4 regions of the Shewanella glacialimarina genome follow, and region 4 is predicted to be linked to each of the others. Evidence: predicted binding sites of a transcription regulator. Region 4 holds the regulator's gene; each other region holds the start of a gene.
What was found. Region 4 encodes sigma-54, which starts transcription at its own class of promoters, with help from an activator protein. Its sites were predicted from a motif close to GTTGGCACGNNNNTNGNNT; they were not measured.
Positions count from the first base shown of each region.

Region 1: a site for sigma-54 is predicted at 1,771-1,789, ahead of FJ709_RS19245 (BON domain-containing protein). Genes of this name have one in related genera too.
Region 2: a site for sigma-54 is predicted at 2,088-2,106, ahead of FJ709_RS02460 (TorF family putative porin). Genes of this name have one in related genera too.
Region 3: a site for sigma-54 is predicted at 2,380-2,398, ahead of flgF (flagellar basal-body rod protein FlgF). Genes of this name have one in related genera too.

Region 1 covers NZ_CP041216.1:4,385,272-4,389,474, forward strand. Annotated here, with positions in the region: gene FJ709_RS19240 (substrate-binding periplasmic protein) at 291-1,055, shown strand; gene FJ709_RS19245 (BON domain-containing protein) at 1,181-1,735, opposite strand; gene FJ709_RS19250 (ferritin family protein) at 1,925-2,425, opposite strand; gene FJ709_RS19255 (sigma-54 interaction domain-containing protein) at 2,686-4,044, shown strand; gene FJ709_RS19260 (diacylglycerol kinase family protein) at 4,041-4,203, opposite strand, start outside.
Region 2 covers NZ_CP041216.1:609,855-614,057, forward strand. Annotated here, with positions in the region: gene FJ709_RS02450 (PDC sensor domain-containing protein) at 1-693, shown strand, start outside; gene FJ709_RS02455 (PA3496 family putative envelope integrity protein) at 796-972, opposite strand; gene FJ709_RS02460 (TorF family putative porin) at 1,317-2,003, opposite strand; gene FJ709_RS02465 (HU family DNA-binding protein) at 2,312-2,584, opposite strand; gene FJ709_RS02470 (response regulator) at 2,708-3,505, opposite strand; gene FJ709_RS02475 (hypothetical protein) at 3,608-4,003, opposite strand; gene FJ709_RS02480 (DUF4240 domain-containing protein) at 4,070-4,203, shown strand, end outside.
Region 3 covers NZ_CP041216.1:3,008,361-3,012,563, forward strand. Annotated here, with positions in the region: gene FJ709_RS13090 (flagellar basal body P-ring protein FlgI) at 1-92, opposite strand, end outside; gene flgH (flagellar basal body L-ring protein FlgH) at 103-780, opposite strand; gene flgG (flagellar basal-body rod protein FlgG) at 790-1,578, opposite strand; gene flgF (flagellar basal-body rod protein FlgF) at 1,590-2,333, opposite strand; gene flgE (flagellar hook protein FlgE) at 2,590-3,954, opposite strand; gene flgD (flagellar hook assembly protein FlgD) at 4,017-4,203, opposite strand, start outside.
Region 4 covers NZ_CP041216.1:3,922,961-3,927,163, forward strand. Annotated here, with positions in the region: gene lptC (LPS export ABC transporter periplasmic protein LptC) at 1-94, shown strand, start outside; gene lptA (lipopolysaccharide transport periplasmic protein LptA) at 81-668, shown strand; gene lptB (LPS export ABC transporter ATP-binding protein) at 665-1,396, shown strand; gene FJ709_RS17140 (RNA polymerase factor sigma-54) at 1,557-3,050, shown strand; gene hpf (ribosome hibernation promoting factor) at 3,077-3,364, shown strand; gene ptsN (PTS IIA-like nitrogen regulatory protein PtsN) at 3,367-3,810, shown strand; gene rapZ (RNase adapter RapZ) at 3,807-4,203, shown strand, end outside.

The DNA.
Region 1 (4,203 bases), 460 kb from region 4:
ATATTAAATAGCTGTTGCAGGTATAACACAGCAGAAAATACCGTTAGTGACCAAAATCAAGCTATTACATAAAGCGCCGTACCCAATAGATAAAACTGTGAGTTATTGAACACTTTTTATGAGAGTTATACTCATCTAACTAATTAGTTTACGAAAATCAACTTGAAAGGTTATCGCAGCCAAGCTTCACCCACCAATTAACAAACGGCCACTGATATATATTTTTGACTTACAACGAGTCTAAGTTAATCTTAAGTGCAAAGAATAGTGGTACTAAAGGGCGGCAATTAATGAATCGGCTAATAAATGAGTGCCTTAATGCTACTAAAAATCGGTTCAGAACATACCTAAGCATGGTATTAAGTGGATTATTACTTTTACTTACCAGCCAAATAGCCGCAGCCACTGAGGTTGATAGAGTCATCACTATTACCACCCAAGAGTGGGCGCCCTACCAAATGCAAGTTGGCCAGAAAAATGAGGGTTATGCGATAAAAGCATTAGCCTGTGTAATGGATAAACTTCAACAACCTTATAAGGTAATATTTCTCCCGTGGGGTCGTGCGCAGTTAGAAGTGAAACAAGGTAATTACGATGGTTTTTTTTCAGCCTCACACAACAATGAAAGAGACGATTTTGCGGTATTATCAAATACTTTTATAGCACAGCAATGGAGCTTTTACTTACTCAAAAACACCGCTATCCCCTTAAATCAAGACGCTATTAAATCAAACGCACAATTTGGTGCTCGCAGGCATTCCAACGCTACATTCTGGCTACAAAAACACAATTATAACGTTATCCATCAAACAAGTACTTTAGATGAGTTGATATCCTTGCTTGAAAAAAATCGCATAGGTGCGATCTTAGAAAACAACTTATTTTTTGAAGCTGCAGCCAAACGGGTAAACATCCCACTAAGTGATTTTTCTGTGGTGCCCAATCTAGATAGGTCACTAGGAGTTTATTTTGGTAAAACCTTTTTGACACAATATCCCGATTTTTTAGATAAATTTAATCAACATACTGAAAATTGTAGATTTACCTTAGAATAAGTTAACTAAGCGATTTTGCCAAATAACCTCCATAAGCTTGATTAGCTGATATACAGAAAAGCCAGCACGCTGGCTGGCTTTCTCAATTGAGTCTATTTAATGCAGACAAAATCACCGACTTAGATTTATGAATCAGCGATACGGAGTTCGTCGACCACTTTATCTACATCATCAGCATTTTTGGCTATCGCTATGGCTAAGTCACGTTCTGCATCATTTGTTACCGTCCCTTCTAACGTCACAACACCAGACTTAACATCGACATTAATGTCGGAACCCGTCACATCGTCAGAGAACATCAAACGTGTTTTGACAATCATTGCTATCTTAGCATCGGTTAGCTCGTCACCTAAATCACTGTCGTTACTATCGTCTTGTTGCTTCATAACAGTCAATTGATTATCAATGCTTTCAACGCCGTCCAAGCTTTTAACCAGCTCACTCGCTAATGACTTATCAATACTACCATCAACTTTACCCGTTAAAGTAACCTTACCGGCGTGTACATCGGTATTGATATCAAACGAGTTAAGATTGGTGTTGAGCAATAATGTGGTTTCAACTTTACCGTCAATCCATGCGTCTTTAGCGTCATCCTGCCAATCTTGTGCTGCATTTGCAGAAAAAGCCATTGCACCAAGCATCGTACTTACTACCAAAGATAATGTTGTCTTATTCATAAAGATATCCTCCATTGTTTATCTTGATATTAGTAATGCGCAAATCATGCCAACAAATTAAGGTCATGTTTTAAATGATTTTTATTATTTAACATGTGTGTAAGTCTAATCATTTTTGGACATTTTTACCGACAACAGGTAACTTTTTCACTTGAGCGATAACTAATATTCAAATGGCGATTTAATCACTCAATTCGCTTTACCTTTGTGACTCACATAAAGGCTTTCCATACTGTCGCATCCTATTTGAAGCCATGCACAGCCTTCGGCTAATTGTTGAGCAACCTCTTTATTTGTCGCCTGACGAGCTGCCCACTTGAGTTGATGAAGGACCTGCTGCTCTATATCTAATAGTAATCCTAACGCTGTCCATAGCTCGTCTTGCTTTATCGCTTCACTTGCGCAGTCATACTCATCGCTAAAAGAAAACAAACTAATTGGTTGGGCATCATAAGGGACTATTTCGTCTTGCTTCACTTGCTGTAACAAGGGCACTAAATACTGTAATATGCACCTTCTTGTTTCTGCCATATCCATAAAAATACGCTTGATGTTATAGTCATCAGCATCCGCAATTGCTTTTGTGTAAAACAGCTGTCCTGCTTGACATAAATCAATTGCATCGCTAATTACGCCTAAGTCGATTTGCTTGCTTGATAAACGTTTGATATGTGAATATTGCAATGTCATTTCTCCTATCATCAAATAACTAATAGCTATCCTGTAATATTTATAGTCATAATGGATAAACCAATATTGTTTACCTTATGATCAACGCATACATAATTCGTACACAACACCACAAAAACACTTAAGGCACTGATTAATAAATTATTAATAAGTCAAACTCTCCAGTGTAAACCACATGTTAAGAAATAATTACCGATTGTTATTGTCAAATTTACAAATTTGCCATTAGTTAAATGAGCACAAAAAGGAGTAACACTGACATGGCCAGTCCTACCTTGTTTTACCACTTGCTTCACCCTCAAACGGCAACACAGCTCTTAAAAGTACCTAGTTGTGGCCATTTTAATAAAATAGCGAGTATTACTGAGCTCCCCTGGCTAACACAACTTGAGGCGAGTAACGCAGATGTGGCAATTATTGAAGTATCTCAATTAGGCCAAGCTGATTATGCCAGCCTTACAGATAACGCCTTAATGTCTGATATTGAATTTATCTTTTTAAGTGAAGGAAAACCCAACCCTAACCTTGATACATTAATGTCAAAGGGCGCAGGCTATCACTTTAGACAGCCATACAATATGGAACTGATTGATGACACTCTGGAAGATTTTGCTCAAGACTTATTATTAGAGTCGACTAAGCGTCAGCATGTATTGTCGAGTGAACTCGATCAATATGGATTATTGGTTGGATCATCCCGTGCAATGCATAAACTGTATCGCACTGTTCGCAAAGTCGCGGTGACAGAAAGCAATGTATTAATTGTTGGCGAGAGTGGTGCAGGTAAAGAATTAGTAGCTAACACCATTCATCTTGCAAGTAACAGATCAAACGAGGCTTTTATTGCAATTAACTGTGGTGCGCTCAGTCCAGAACTAGTCGACAGTGAGCTATTTGGTCACACTAAAGGGGCTTTTACCGGTGCACACCGTGATCATCGTGGGGTATTTGATCAAGCTGAAGGCGGGACGTTATTTCTAGATGAAATTACTGAAATGCCCATTGATCATCAAGTGAAATTATTAAGAGTGTTAGAAAATAGTGAATATCGCCCCATTGGCAGTGCCAGTGTAAAAAAGGCCAATGTACGTATTGTCGCCGCAACCAATCGCGATCCTGCTAGCGCTATTGAACATGGTCTTTTTCGTGAGGATTTATACTTCAGACTCGCTCATTTCCCTATTCGCGTTCCACCGCTACGTGATAGAGGTGATGATATTAGCGGGTTGGCAAAACATTTTTTAGCCTATAGAAATGTCGCAGAAAAACTCAATAAAACCTTTACGCCAGAAGCTGTCAGCTTTATTCAACAACAGCGCTGGCCGGGTAATGTGCGTGAGTTAAAACATGCCATTGAAAGAGCTTATATTCTCGCTGACGACACGATTGATAGAAGTCATTTCAACAGCTTCGAAACAGGATCTCAAACAGAAAACATGTTTGAGGAGGTTAAAGTACCTACTGGTATGCGTTTAGATGAAATTGAAAAAATAGCCATTTATCAAGCGCTAGAACAGGCTGACGGTAATAAAAATGACACCGCCGAACAACTGGGCATAAGCGTTAAAACCTTATATAACAAACTCAGTAAATATGAAGATAACAGCAATGCCGATTAACGCCTCAAAATCGGGCTTTTTTCTGGCACAAAAACCTTCAACGATTTTGGCACAACCTCTACCGTCACATCGTTAGATTCAAAAAGCTCTCCATCAATCACATAATGTGTTTTTTGTTGAGCTGTTAGGTATATTTTTTTAGCTTGGGCATGATGTATT
Region 2 (4,203 bases), 1.1 Mb from region 4:
AGAAGCCATCGTCCCTATTTTACTGGTTTAGCCGAGCAAGACAGCACTCGCTATATTACTAGCCCATATTTATCTAATACGGGTGGTGGCCTGTGTGTAAGCGCGTCAAGACAGCTGTTAAATGCTAATAGTCAGCGCGTCATTGTAGTGGTGGATATTAATCTTACCCACTTAATAGAGTTCATGATGGGCGACAGTGCAAGACGAAAAATGACGCCGATATTTAAAACAGTATATTGCTTTATTGTGCTGGGATTATTTGTATTAGTTAGCGTATTAATGTGGACTGTCGTTGCTGATATTTATCGATTATTAGTTGAACCCGCACAAAATGATCCCTTACTACCTTTTGGTATTATTATTTTTCTAACCCTTGCGCTGGCGATTTTTGATTTGGGTAAAACGATTTTGGAAGAAGAAGTACTAATGCATAAAGATATATTTCGTCATAGTTCAACACGGCGGACCATAACGCGTTTTATTTCCACCATCTTAATCGCAATTTCGATAGAAGCTTTGCTAACCATGTTCAAAGCTTCTTTAGGGGAGAAACAATATATTGAGCCGGCCATCATGATGATGTTAGCTGTGGTTGGCTTGTTAGTTGGGCTAGGTATTTATGTTTATTTAGGGGCAAAGGCAGAGCAATTGTTGACTCAAAACCAGCAACAAAAATTTAATCGCTTATCCTAAAATTTTAGTTTATTTACCGCTATTAAAAAACAAACCATCGTGTTAACTGCTTAGTAATAGCAGTTGTAACGATGGTTTTTTATTGGTGTGATGACCATATGACTAAAAGAAGTCGTCATCACCAATGGCTTTTCTAAGTTGTGCTTGCTCAAGAAAATCTTCTAAACGCCTTTTGACTTGACGTTTATGTTGCAAATTTTCGGCTCCCTTAGCACTTCTTGGTGAAGTCATCGCTTCAATTTCTGTATCGTCAGGCACTCTTTCAGTGATATTAGCCATAATAAAACCCTCATAACCAATGGTAAACAACAGTACTAAACCAATGAGCTCTTTCTAACCAAAAAATTATCCTTAGAAAAGCAAAATATATTGTTCAAGCTGAACAGTTTTTTTTACCTTCACTATTTGAGCTTAGCAGTTATTTTCCGGCAAGCTAATTGAGCGATATAAAAGAGGGAAAGTACACGGCTTTTTATTTTAAGATTGACGAACATTGGACTCGTAATTATTTGGGTAAGGTTTAGAAGTAAAAACGCCACCCTAAGGTAGCGTTAACGCAACTTAACATGCCAATGAAAATTGCTTACCTACTAGATTAGCAAACAATTCACATTGTTGTACTGCTATAGATCAAAGCCGTATGAATAACCTAAAACGACTTTTGCATCGTCATCTGCTAAATCTGTGTTAGAAACCATGAAAGATACTGTGCCAACACCTGTGTCAGCGCTCAGTGATACGTTGTAATCAGAATAGGTTTCGCTAAATAGGTCTTTAACGACATCACCCTGTGAATAGCCATAATGAACGCCTAAGCTGACTTTCTCTGTTAAAGGGAAGCTGGCATTAGCTTGTAAGTAACTCCAATCAGTTTCGCTGTCAGCGCCAGAAACCCCAGAATCAGCATTGACCACTTTTGAATAACCTAATTCTAGCCATTTCCAACCCAATACAAATGAAACTTCACCAAAATCATAGCTGCTGTCAGCATCAGGGTAGGCGTAATATAAATAGCTTACGTCGTAAGTGAAATCTTCAGCAAACTCTCCAGCATAGCCTGCATAAAAGTCCGCTTCATAGGTTGCTGCATCACCAAAGTCGACATTTGATGCCCAAGTGCCAGCATAAAAACCAGACTCGTGTGCGTAATCAATGCCACCCTGCACAGCAACCGCATCATCTGTCTGGGTGACTCCGCGCCATAAGTAGTTAGACGTTGCGCCAATATTAGCGGATACTTCGGCAAAAGCTGTGCTGCTGAGTAATAGTGTGCTTGATAACGCAACTGCTTGTAATAGTGATTTTTTCATCATCTTCCCTCAAAGTTTTATTATGCATCTAATACCATGTATGTCAGGACAAAGTGTTAAATGTTGGTTTATCTACTCTGAGTTAAGCGAAGGTTGTGCCAATGTTAAAATACCATATATATCAATGCATTATTAAAATTCGAACACATTGAAAGCCTATTGGTTGCTTTGTAATGGTGCGGCATTGCACTTGGGTTGTGCAGTAAGCTGATCTGGCGATGTTGATTCGAGGATTGCCCGATTTGACAGAAATAGGGCATAAAAAAACCTCCGAAAGGAGGCTTTTAAAAATAACAGTTAACTTATTTTTAGTTAACGCTATCTTTTAACGTTTTACCAGCTTTGAACTTAGGTACAGTTGCAGCGGCAATTTGAATTTCTTTACCAGTTTGCGGGTTGCGACCAGTACGTGCAGCACGTTGTGAGGTTTCAAATGATCCAAAACCAACGATAGAAATTTTTTCGCCATTTTTCATCGCTTCAGTTACCGCTGCTTCAAATGATTTTAATGCACGGCCAGCTTCTGCTTTAGTTAGATCTGCGTTTTCAGCAATTTTTGCAATCAGTTCACTTTTGTTCATATTGATATTCTCTGCTTTCCATAGAAATGTTTTTAAAAACGTGGTTAACATGCCATAAGCGTTGACGCTTTAAAAGTATTTTGTCCGATAAAAGGGTAAAAAGACTGTGAAATACCCACTATGCTACTCTTCAAGCAGTTGATATAAGATCCGTTTGACTAAATTAGGTTCAAAAGGCTTATCACAAAGGGCATTAACCCCAGCGCTGGATACGTTACTTAAATGGGTGTCATTAGCCTCAGACGATACCATTAAAATAGGAATGTGTGACTGTTGGCTTTCATTACGAATATATTGCGTTAGCGCTAATCCATCAACACTGGGCATGTTGTAATCGGTAATCACTAAATCATACATATTATGCTGCATTAGATTAATAGCCTGCTGACCATCTTCTGCTTCAGTAATAATTTTAATCCCTAAATTACCAATGGTACGTTTAATCACATTACGCGCTAAACGACTATCATCAACGACCAACACTCTCAGATTATGCACATCAAAATGGCTCAAATCTAATTCGTCATTACTGATTAAATCTATGGTTGAGTTTAATGCGCGAGCCAAATGGTCTGAATTGAAAGGCTTAGGTAAAATGGCAACCACACCTGACTGTCTAAAAATTTCAAGTTGCTCGCGGCGGCATTCACTCGATACCAACATAAACTGAATGTCTTGGTATTCTGGTTTTTGCTTGATATACGCGAGTAAATCCGTTGCTTCGCCGTCAGGAAAGTGTAACGCGCTAGTAATTAAGTCAGGCTTATGACGAGCTATAATCGCTTTGGCATCTTCAAGAGTTGTAGCGGTTTGAATGCTAACAACGCCTTCTTGCTGTAATCGAGACATAATTATTTTTCGTTGAGTCTCAGAAGGCTCAAGCAATAAAATAGATAATTCGCTAGGGGATAAACTGTGCATTTATTGAACTCTTATTATTTTGTACCACTAGATAGACTATAGCATAGACATATAAGTAGATTACTATCAAATACGTCCTCGAAAATCAGTTTCAAGTGGTCTTTAAATGCCAATATTATTTAAATACTGACGCGCTTTATGGTTTAGTGCTGCCCACCACTGCAGAGTGACCAGACTTATAGCAGCGCTTGCCACTATCCAAATAGGAATGATTTGGCCATTAAATTCAATTTTCACATCCTCGGGAGTGATTTGATACGCGATTAACGCAGTAGCCCCCATTGCAATTAACACTAATGTTTGCAGCCCTAGATGAAAAAAGAGCACTATTTTAGCCCATTTTGCGCGGATCAATAGACCCACTAATACGGGTAAAACACCAAGGGTTAATATGTCAAAAGTCGCATATTGAGTTGCACGCCAAAGGGCGATAATAGTAAATAAACTGTATAAAGCAGTAAGTAATATAATGCCCAAGGGGCGCTTAACCTGTGTCATTTTGTTCACTTGGTTTGATGTATTTAGGATAGAATATCGCAATTTAATGGATATTGGGAAAGTTCAATGACTGAAACACAATTTTGGCAACTGGTCACCCGCACCCATGCAGACCAGTCTTCTGAACAAATCGTACAGCAATTACAGCAGTCACTAGATTCTTTAGATGATGAGTCATTAAAAGCATTCGATAAAATGTT
Region 3 (4,203 bases), 910 kb from region 4:
TTGGCAATATCTTTAAGACGCTGTGCTTCAGTGGGTGTGGTAATGACCATACATGCTGTGAAAAGCATGGCTAAAATAGGTTTAATATTCATATTCTACCCCTTAAAAAGGCCACCACTCACCCATAAAAAACGAGCTTAACCAGCCCACTTTTTGGGTGTCGGCAAACGTGCCAGTTCCGCTATATTGGATACGAGCATTAGCTACTCGCGTTGATTCGACTGTGTTATCTGGTGTGATATCTTGACTACGCACAATACCTGTTACGCGAATAAATTCATCGCCATTGTTAATGGAGATCCATTTCTCGCCTCGAATAACCAGGTTACCATTACTCAGTACCTGCATTACATTGGCAGAAATACTGCCATCTAAACTGTTCGATTGATCAGCATCAGCTTCACGTTTGGTATTCATGCTGTCTGAATAGCGTAAATCTAACGGTACCCCTTTAATAGAGATATTACCGCCACCGGCGTAAAGTGGATCGACACTTAATCCGGTATTTTTTTTCATTTCATTGTTGGCACTTTTAGTCGCCTGAGTAGACTCTTTCAATACAACGGTAATGATGTCACCTACTTTGTGGGCACGAAGATCCGAGTACAAACTTGAAGCTTGTGAATCTAAAAATATAGATCCCGTCGCCACCACTTGAGTCGAAGGCTCTTCTGGATAAACAGGCGCGTAAAAAGGATCATCTGGGATCGGCTTTTTCTGAGTAGAACTGCAACCGACTAACAGCATGGCTGTTGTAGCTATAACAAGAAGTTTACTCATCACTGCCCCCTAAAGATTCTGATTAACATAAGACAGCATTTGATCTACCGCTGAAATAACCTTCGAGTTCATTTCATAGATCCGCTGACTTTGGATTAAATTAACCAATTCTTCTGTCACATTAACATTCGATGTTTCTAACGCACCTTGACGAATTGCCCCTAAACCATTTTGTGAAGCAGTACCTTGAATAGGAGTGCCACTCGCACCGGTTTCGGTATAGAGATTCTGACCCAGTGGATCGAGGCCTGACGGGTTGATAAAGTCTGTCATCGTAAGCTGACCGATTGTCTGGTTATCTGTAGCACCAGCCAATTTAACTGACACTTCCCCTTCCGCAGAGACAGTAATACTCATGGCATCTTCAGGAATAGTAATTGGCGGTTGTAATACGTAGCCTGAACCAGGTGTAACAATTTGCCCCGTATCATCTAAGCTAAACTGACCATTACGGGTATAGGCTGCAGTACCATCAGGCATTTGGACTTCAAAGAAACCTGGACCTTCAATCATTAAATCTAATGAATTGTCGGTTGTAAGCATGTTGCCCTGTGTAAACACTTTTTGCGTAGCAACAACTTTGGTACCCGCACCTAAGTTTAAACCATTAGGTAACTTGGTATTATCTGCACTGATCCCTCCGGCTTGGTTAATTGTTTGATAGAGCAAATCTTCAAATACCGCGCGGCCTTTTTTGTAACCTATGGTGCTAGCATTCGCGACATTATTTGAAATAACCGCAATATCCGTTTGTTGGGCGTCTAAACCCGTTTTACTAATCCACAGAGCTGGATGCATAATAAATACTCCTAACCAATTCTTAGTAACGATGAAGATGAGCGGTCTGCTTCTTCTGCATTTTTCATCATCTTCACTTGCATTTCGTACTGACGCTGAATATCTATCATCGCCACCATTTCATGTACAGGGTTAACATTACTGCCTTCAACAGCACCACTTTCAACTTGTACCATGGGATCTTTAGGTGCTGGCAAACCAGATATTAAGCGAAATAAGCCATCTTCACCGCGCATCATTTGATCATTGCCCGGATTAACAAATTTAATTCTGGCTACTTCCTCAATCACTTCAGCTGTCGCTCCCTGAGGGCGAATTGAAATGATGCCGTCAGGTGAAATATGGACTTTATCGATTGGCAGTGGCAAAACAATTGGACCGGCATCGCCCATAATTGGCGTATTACGACTATTAACCAGCAGGCCAGTGCTGTCGAACTTCAAATGTCCTGCACGGGTATAAGCTTCTGACCCATCAGCCGCTTGCACTGCTATCCAGCCATCACCTTTAATGGCAATGTCTAAGTCATTACCCGTCTCCCTAATAGGGCCTGGAGAAAAATTAGACCCGGGGCTTTCAATCATTGAAAATACCCGCGTTGGCAAACCTTCGCCAAACGCCTGCATTGACCTTGCTTGGGTCATATCCGATTTGAAGCCATCGGTATTGGCATTGGCTAAATTGTTCGCACGAACGGCCAAGGCATTCATGCCTTGCTTTGCACCGCTCATTGCAACATACAAAAATTTGTCCATTTGCCGCTCCGTCAATAATGCTTTAAATAAAGATTCTAACTAGACAAAGCAAAGGGCATGCCAACAATCGAAGGTAATATAAGTAACTGATTTGATTAGGTGGTGGTACGATTTGAAACAGAATATTGCGGATAAAGTGTCAAAAAAACACCGATAAGAGAAAGTGAAAGAATATAAAGAAAATAAAAGGCAAAGTGTTGCCGCTATGGGCAACACCTTATTAGTACCAATATAATAGGTACTATCAGAGTAAGGACTATCTGATCTGCAATATCGTTTGATTCAAAGTATTGTTAACTTCAAGAGTACGTGAGTTTGCTTGGAAGTTACGCTGAGCTGAAATCAAATCAACTAACTCTGTGGTTAAATCGACATTCGATTGCTCAAGTGATGAAGAACGAATACTGCCGAAAGTACCACTATTTGCTTCGCCCGCTAACGCAGGTCCAGAATCTAAACTTGCCTTCCAGGCCGTATTGCCTACCTGAGTTAATCCCTGTTCATTTGCAAAACGAACTAAAGCGACTCGAGATAATGGCACGGTAGACCCATTACTGTAACTGGCTGTGACTAAACCATCAGCACCTATACCTACGTTAGTTAATCGGCCCACTGTGGTGCCATCTTGAGTTAACTCAGTCACCTCAAATGGTGAAGCGTATTGGGTCGGATTGTTAAAATCGATAGTAATAGTCTGTGAGCCGTCAGCTCCTGGACCCAACACATTTGCACCAGTAACACCAAGTGCCTGAGTTTTTAATACTACAGGACTAGTCCCAGTATAAGTTCCAGCGTCATTAAACTTTATAACAGAACCAGTCCAGCCCCCCGCTGTTTGTGCATTACGAGGTGCACCATCAACAATACCATCACCTGTAGTATCAACGCTGTATTGGCCTGCTGCACCATCTAAATTAACCTGTTTACCATCTACAGCATAATAAGCAACCCAGTTACTTTCACCAGTGTAGGCACCATCTTCTGGTTTAATAAAATAGGTGGTCAAAATATGCGATTCACCCAGTGAGTCATAGATGGTCACAGAAGTAGAGTTATTGAAGGTGTCAGCATTGCTTGGATCAAATGCTGCGGGGTCTAAAGCTGACTCGCCGACATTTAGGTTCATTTGCAGGCCCACTTTACTTGACATTACAGGGCTTCCAGCTGTATCTGGTACTTTAATAGCCTGAGTTGTGGTTAAGCTTACTGATGTTGAATTTCCCTCTTTATCTACAGGAAAACCCTGTAAGAAGTTACCAGCCGAATCAACCATATAATTATTTGAATCAACTTTAAAAGCACCTGCACGAGTAAATGATTGATCGCGTGCACCAAGTTCAGATGAGGTCACAAAAAAACCACCACCACTTATCGCCATATCCAAAGAGTTGCTGGTAAGCTGCAAACTCCCTTGATGGAATTGCTGCGCGACCTGAGTGGTAGCAACACCACCACCAACTGCCGTTTTACTGTTAGAAAAAATAGAGTTAGCATACACATCCGCAAACTCAGCACGAGACTCCTTAAAGCCTATTGTATTTACGTTTGCAATATTATTGGCTGTGGTATTTAGATCTTTCTGAGCGGCTGCTATACCACTTAATGCGATGTTAAAAGACATATTTCACCTCGAGTAATCAGGTTTTCTTTAATGACAATTTATTGTCACAAGCTTTATTAAATTTATGATTCGGACACCGCAAGTACATCGGTCAATTTAATGCCACCAATACCACGAAGATTAAGAATCGCCCCAGTTGCTGCTGTACCTAATGAAACACTCGTCACATGCGCATAAGTAGAAACAGGTAAATCTTGAGATTGTCCATCGACTTTACCGCTAGCTTTGATGACGTAAGCACCTTCAACC
Region 4 (4,203 bases):
TTTTATTATTCAAGGCTTAGGGCTATTTGCCGATCTCAATGCAGAACAAATTACCTTACTCAGTCAGGTAGAAGGGACATATGAACCACATTAATTTTTTAACAACATTGCTCGGTAAAAGCAGTGTTATTTGCACTTTAGCTATTAGTATATTAGCAGGCAACGCCGTAGCCAAAGAAGGCGATTTGAAGCAAGAGCTTAAAATTGCTGCTGTAAGTCAACGAGCTGATGTTAAAAATAATCAAATTATTTTTAACGGACCAGTAAAGATTACCCAAGGCTCGATCAATATCGAAGCCGATGAACTGCGGGCATTTTCAGCTGAAAACGGCCAGACTAAAACGCTCATTGCGACCGGTAACCCTGCTACGTTTTCACAAGAACTTGATGATGGTCGCATAGGTACAGCCAGTGCCAATGAAATTCGTTATGACTTAGCAACAACTGGACTGTTATTAACCGGTAACGCTAAGCTAGATCAAGCTGGCAGTAAAGTGACAGGTAATGTGATCCGTTACAATATTAATGCTCAGGAACTTATCGCTGAAAGTACCGGTAAAGGTGAAGATCGTGTTATTACCATTATTCAACCGGAAAACTTCCAAAATGATAATTCACCAGTACAAAAATTACCTGAAATTCCGTTAAAAAAGCAAGGTAACCAATGACCCAAATTACCTTAACAGCTGAGAATTTAGCTAAAAGCTATAAAAGTCGTCAAGTGGTTAAAAGTGTCAGTCTAACTGTAAAAACAGGCCAGATTGTCGGACTACTTGGTCCCAATGGCGCAGGTAAGACGACCACGTTTTATATGGTTGTTGGCTTAGTCAAAAGTGATCATGGCCGCATTTTAATTGATGACGATGACTTAACTGCTGACCCAATGCATTTACGTGCGCGAAAAGGTATTGGCTATTTACCGCAAGAAGCCAGTATTTTTAGAAAGCTCAGTGTGCACGATAATATTATGGCCGTGTTGCAAACCCGAAAATCGATGACTTCGGATGAGCGAATTCAGGAACTTGAACATCTTTTAGAAGAATTCCATATTACCCATATTCGCGATAGCCTAGGCATGTCACTATCTGGAGGCGAAAGACGACGGGTAGAAATTGCACGCGCTTTAGCAGCCAATCCTAAATTTATATTGTTAGATGAGCCCTTTGCGGGTGTTGACCCTATTTCAGTGATTGATATTAAGAAAATCATTCTTCAACTCAAACACCGTGGCCTAGGCGTATTAATTACTGATCATAACGTCCGTGAAACACTTGATGTGTGTGAGCGGGCATATATCGTTAGTCAGGGAAATTTGATTGCCGAAGGCACTCCAACTGAAGTACTCAACAATCAGCAAGTTCGAGCAGTATACTTAGGCGAACAATTCAAGCTATAGTTAATCTAAATAGGATCTGAAGCACTTGCTTGGCATAGTGTTTCTGGCAACTAAGCTAATAGATCGTTTGTAGGTAAAGTAAAACCATTTGTTAAAAAATTGCGACTATCACTCACTTTAATCAGTGTAGAAAGCCGAATTCTTCTAGGGATCAGCAGTAATGAAAGCTTCACTCCAACTTAAAATGGGTCAGCACCTCACTATGACCCCACAGCTGCAACAAGCTATACGTTTGCTGCAGTTATCATCTTTGGAGTTACAGCAAGAAATTCAACAAGTATTAGATTCCAATCCTTTGCTTGAAATGGAAGATGAATTTTCAGCACTTAGCAACAAAAATGACAACTCAAAAGACCTATCAGAAACTGACTTCAATGAAATCAGTGCACCTGTAGTCGAAAAAGACACTTCAAATGTCGACACCGCAGAGTCAATGACTAAAGAGCAAATGTCTGAAGACTTGCCAATGGATACTACCTGGGATGAAGTGTACAGCGCCTCACCAATGGCAAGTCCTGGTTCGGGTTCAGGCAGCATGCCAAATGATGACATGCCCTTCCAAGGTGAAACATCCGAAGGATTATACGAGCATTTAGAATGGCAAAAAAATCTAACCCCTTTTTCTGAAACAGACCTAGCTATTGCCACAGCCATTATTGATGCCATTGATGACACAGGTTATCTCACCCAAAGTACTGAAGATATTTTAGAAGCTATGGGCGATGATTCTGTCGAATTAGACGAAGTAGAAGCGGTACTAAAACGCATACAACATTTCGATCCTCTCGGGGTTGCTTCGCGTAGTTTAAGTGAATGCTTGTTGATTCAACTTGTTCAGTTTGCACCAGATACGCCACATATTGATAATGCCAGAATATTAATCAAAGATTATTTAGATTTGATAGCAGGACGTGATTTTCGCACCTTAATGCGTAAAACTAAGCTAAAAGAAGATGAGCTGCGCGAAGCCATTGAATTAATTCAATCTTTAAATCCACGTCCTGGCACGATGATCACCCCACCGGATGATGAATATGTTATCCCAGACGTGTCAGTGACGAAAAAGAATGGCCGTTGGGTAGTTGAATTGAACCCTGATAACATGCCTAAAATAGGGATTAATCAACAATATGCCGCCATGGCAAAAAGTAGTAAGAGTTCAACAGATACTCAATTTATTCGAGGTCACTTACAAGAAGCCAAATGGTTTATAAAAAGCTTAGAAAGCCGTAGCGACACCCTGCTTAAAGTATCCAATTGTATTGTGCAATTTCAGCAAGGTTTTTTTGAGTATGGTGCAGAAGCAATGAAGCCTATGGTGTTGAATGACATAGCTGAAGCTGTCGAAATGCATGAATCTACTATTTCGCGTGTCACCACGCAAAAGTATATGCATACACCGCGCGGACTATTCGAACTTAAGTATTTTTTCTCTAGCCATGTAAGTACTGATGATGGCGGAGAGTGTTCATCTACAGCAATTAGAGCCTTTATTAAAAAGCTGGTGGCAGCTGAAAACCAGAGAAAGCCATTAAGCGACAGTAAAATGGCAGACCTTCTGGCAGAACAAGGGATCAATGTTGCACGTCGCACCATCGCGAAATACCGCGAAGCGATGATGATCCCTCCCTCAAACCAACGTAAGAGTTTATAATCTACCTAGGCAATTGGAGGAAAAATATGCAAATCACCTTGACGGGTCATCATATTGAAATTACTGAATCACTAAGAGAATATGTCACAAGTAAGTTTACAAAACTTGAACGACATTTCGATCAGATCAATAATGTCCACGTAGTATTAAATGTCGAAAAGCAACAACAGATAGCTGAAGCAAAAGTCAGCTTAAATGGAGCTGAAGTATTTGCGACATCTGAACATGCCGACATGTATCACGCTATAGACGCCCTGATTGATAAACTCGATCGTCAGGTCATTAAACACAAAGAGAAATTAACTAAGCATTAATGATGGAACTTAGTACCATCCTGCAGCCGGAATGCACCTCCTGTGCCACACCGGGCAGTAAGAAAAAGGTACTGGAGCTTATCAGCGATTTAGCTGCAGCCCAGTACCCATCCCTATCTTCACAAGAGATTTTTGAAAGCCTAGTGGCTAGAGAAAAAATGGGTAGCACAGGAATAGGCTCTGGCATTGCAATCCCGCATGGTCGTTTAACGTCCATCGTTCGCCCTATCGCGGTTTTTATAAAGTGCGAAGAAGCGATTTCATTTGATGCTATCGACAAACAACCAGTGGATCTCTTATTTGCATTACTGGTGCCAGCAGACCAGTGCCAGCAACATCTCAGTACCCTATCCTCAATGGCTGAAAAGTTATCGGATAAACAGATTCTTAAGCAGTTACGAAAAGCAAGTAACTCAACTGAACTCTATCAGGTTATCACAGCATGAAATTAGTCATTGTATCCGGTCGTTCGGGCTCAGGTAAATCTGTCGCACTTAGGGTACTAGAAGACCTGGGTTACTATTGCGTTGATAACTTACCACTGCCCTTAATTGGACGACTATTAGAGCAGCTTAGAAACACCAATGAACTGGTGGCCATAAGTGTTGATGTTAGAAATATAGAAGAGCAAGGTAAAGTATTACAGCAGCAGCTTGCGTGGTTATCTAAGGATACTGAAGTCATAAGCTTTTTTTTACAGGCAAGTGATGAAGCCCTACTAAAACGTTACAGTGAAACCCGCAGACTACATCCATTATCGAAAAAGAATATGTCCCTACAGGATGCGATTCAATTTGAAGGTAAGCTACTGGCGCCTATTTCTGAATACGTAGACCATT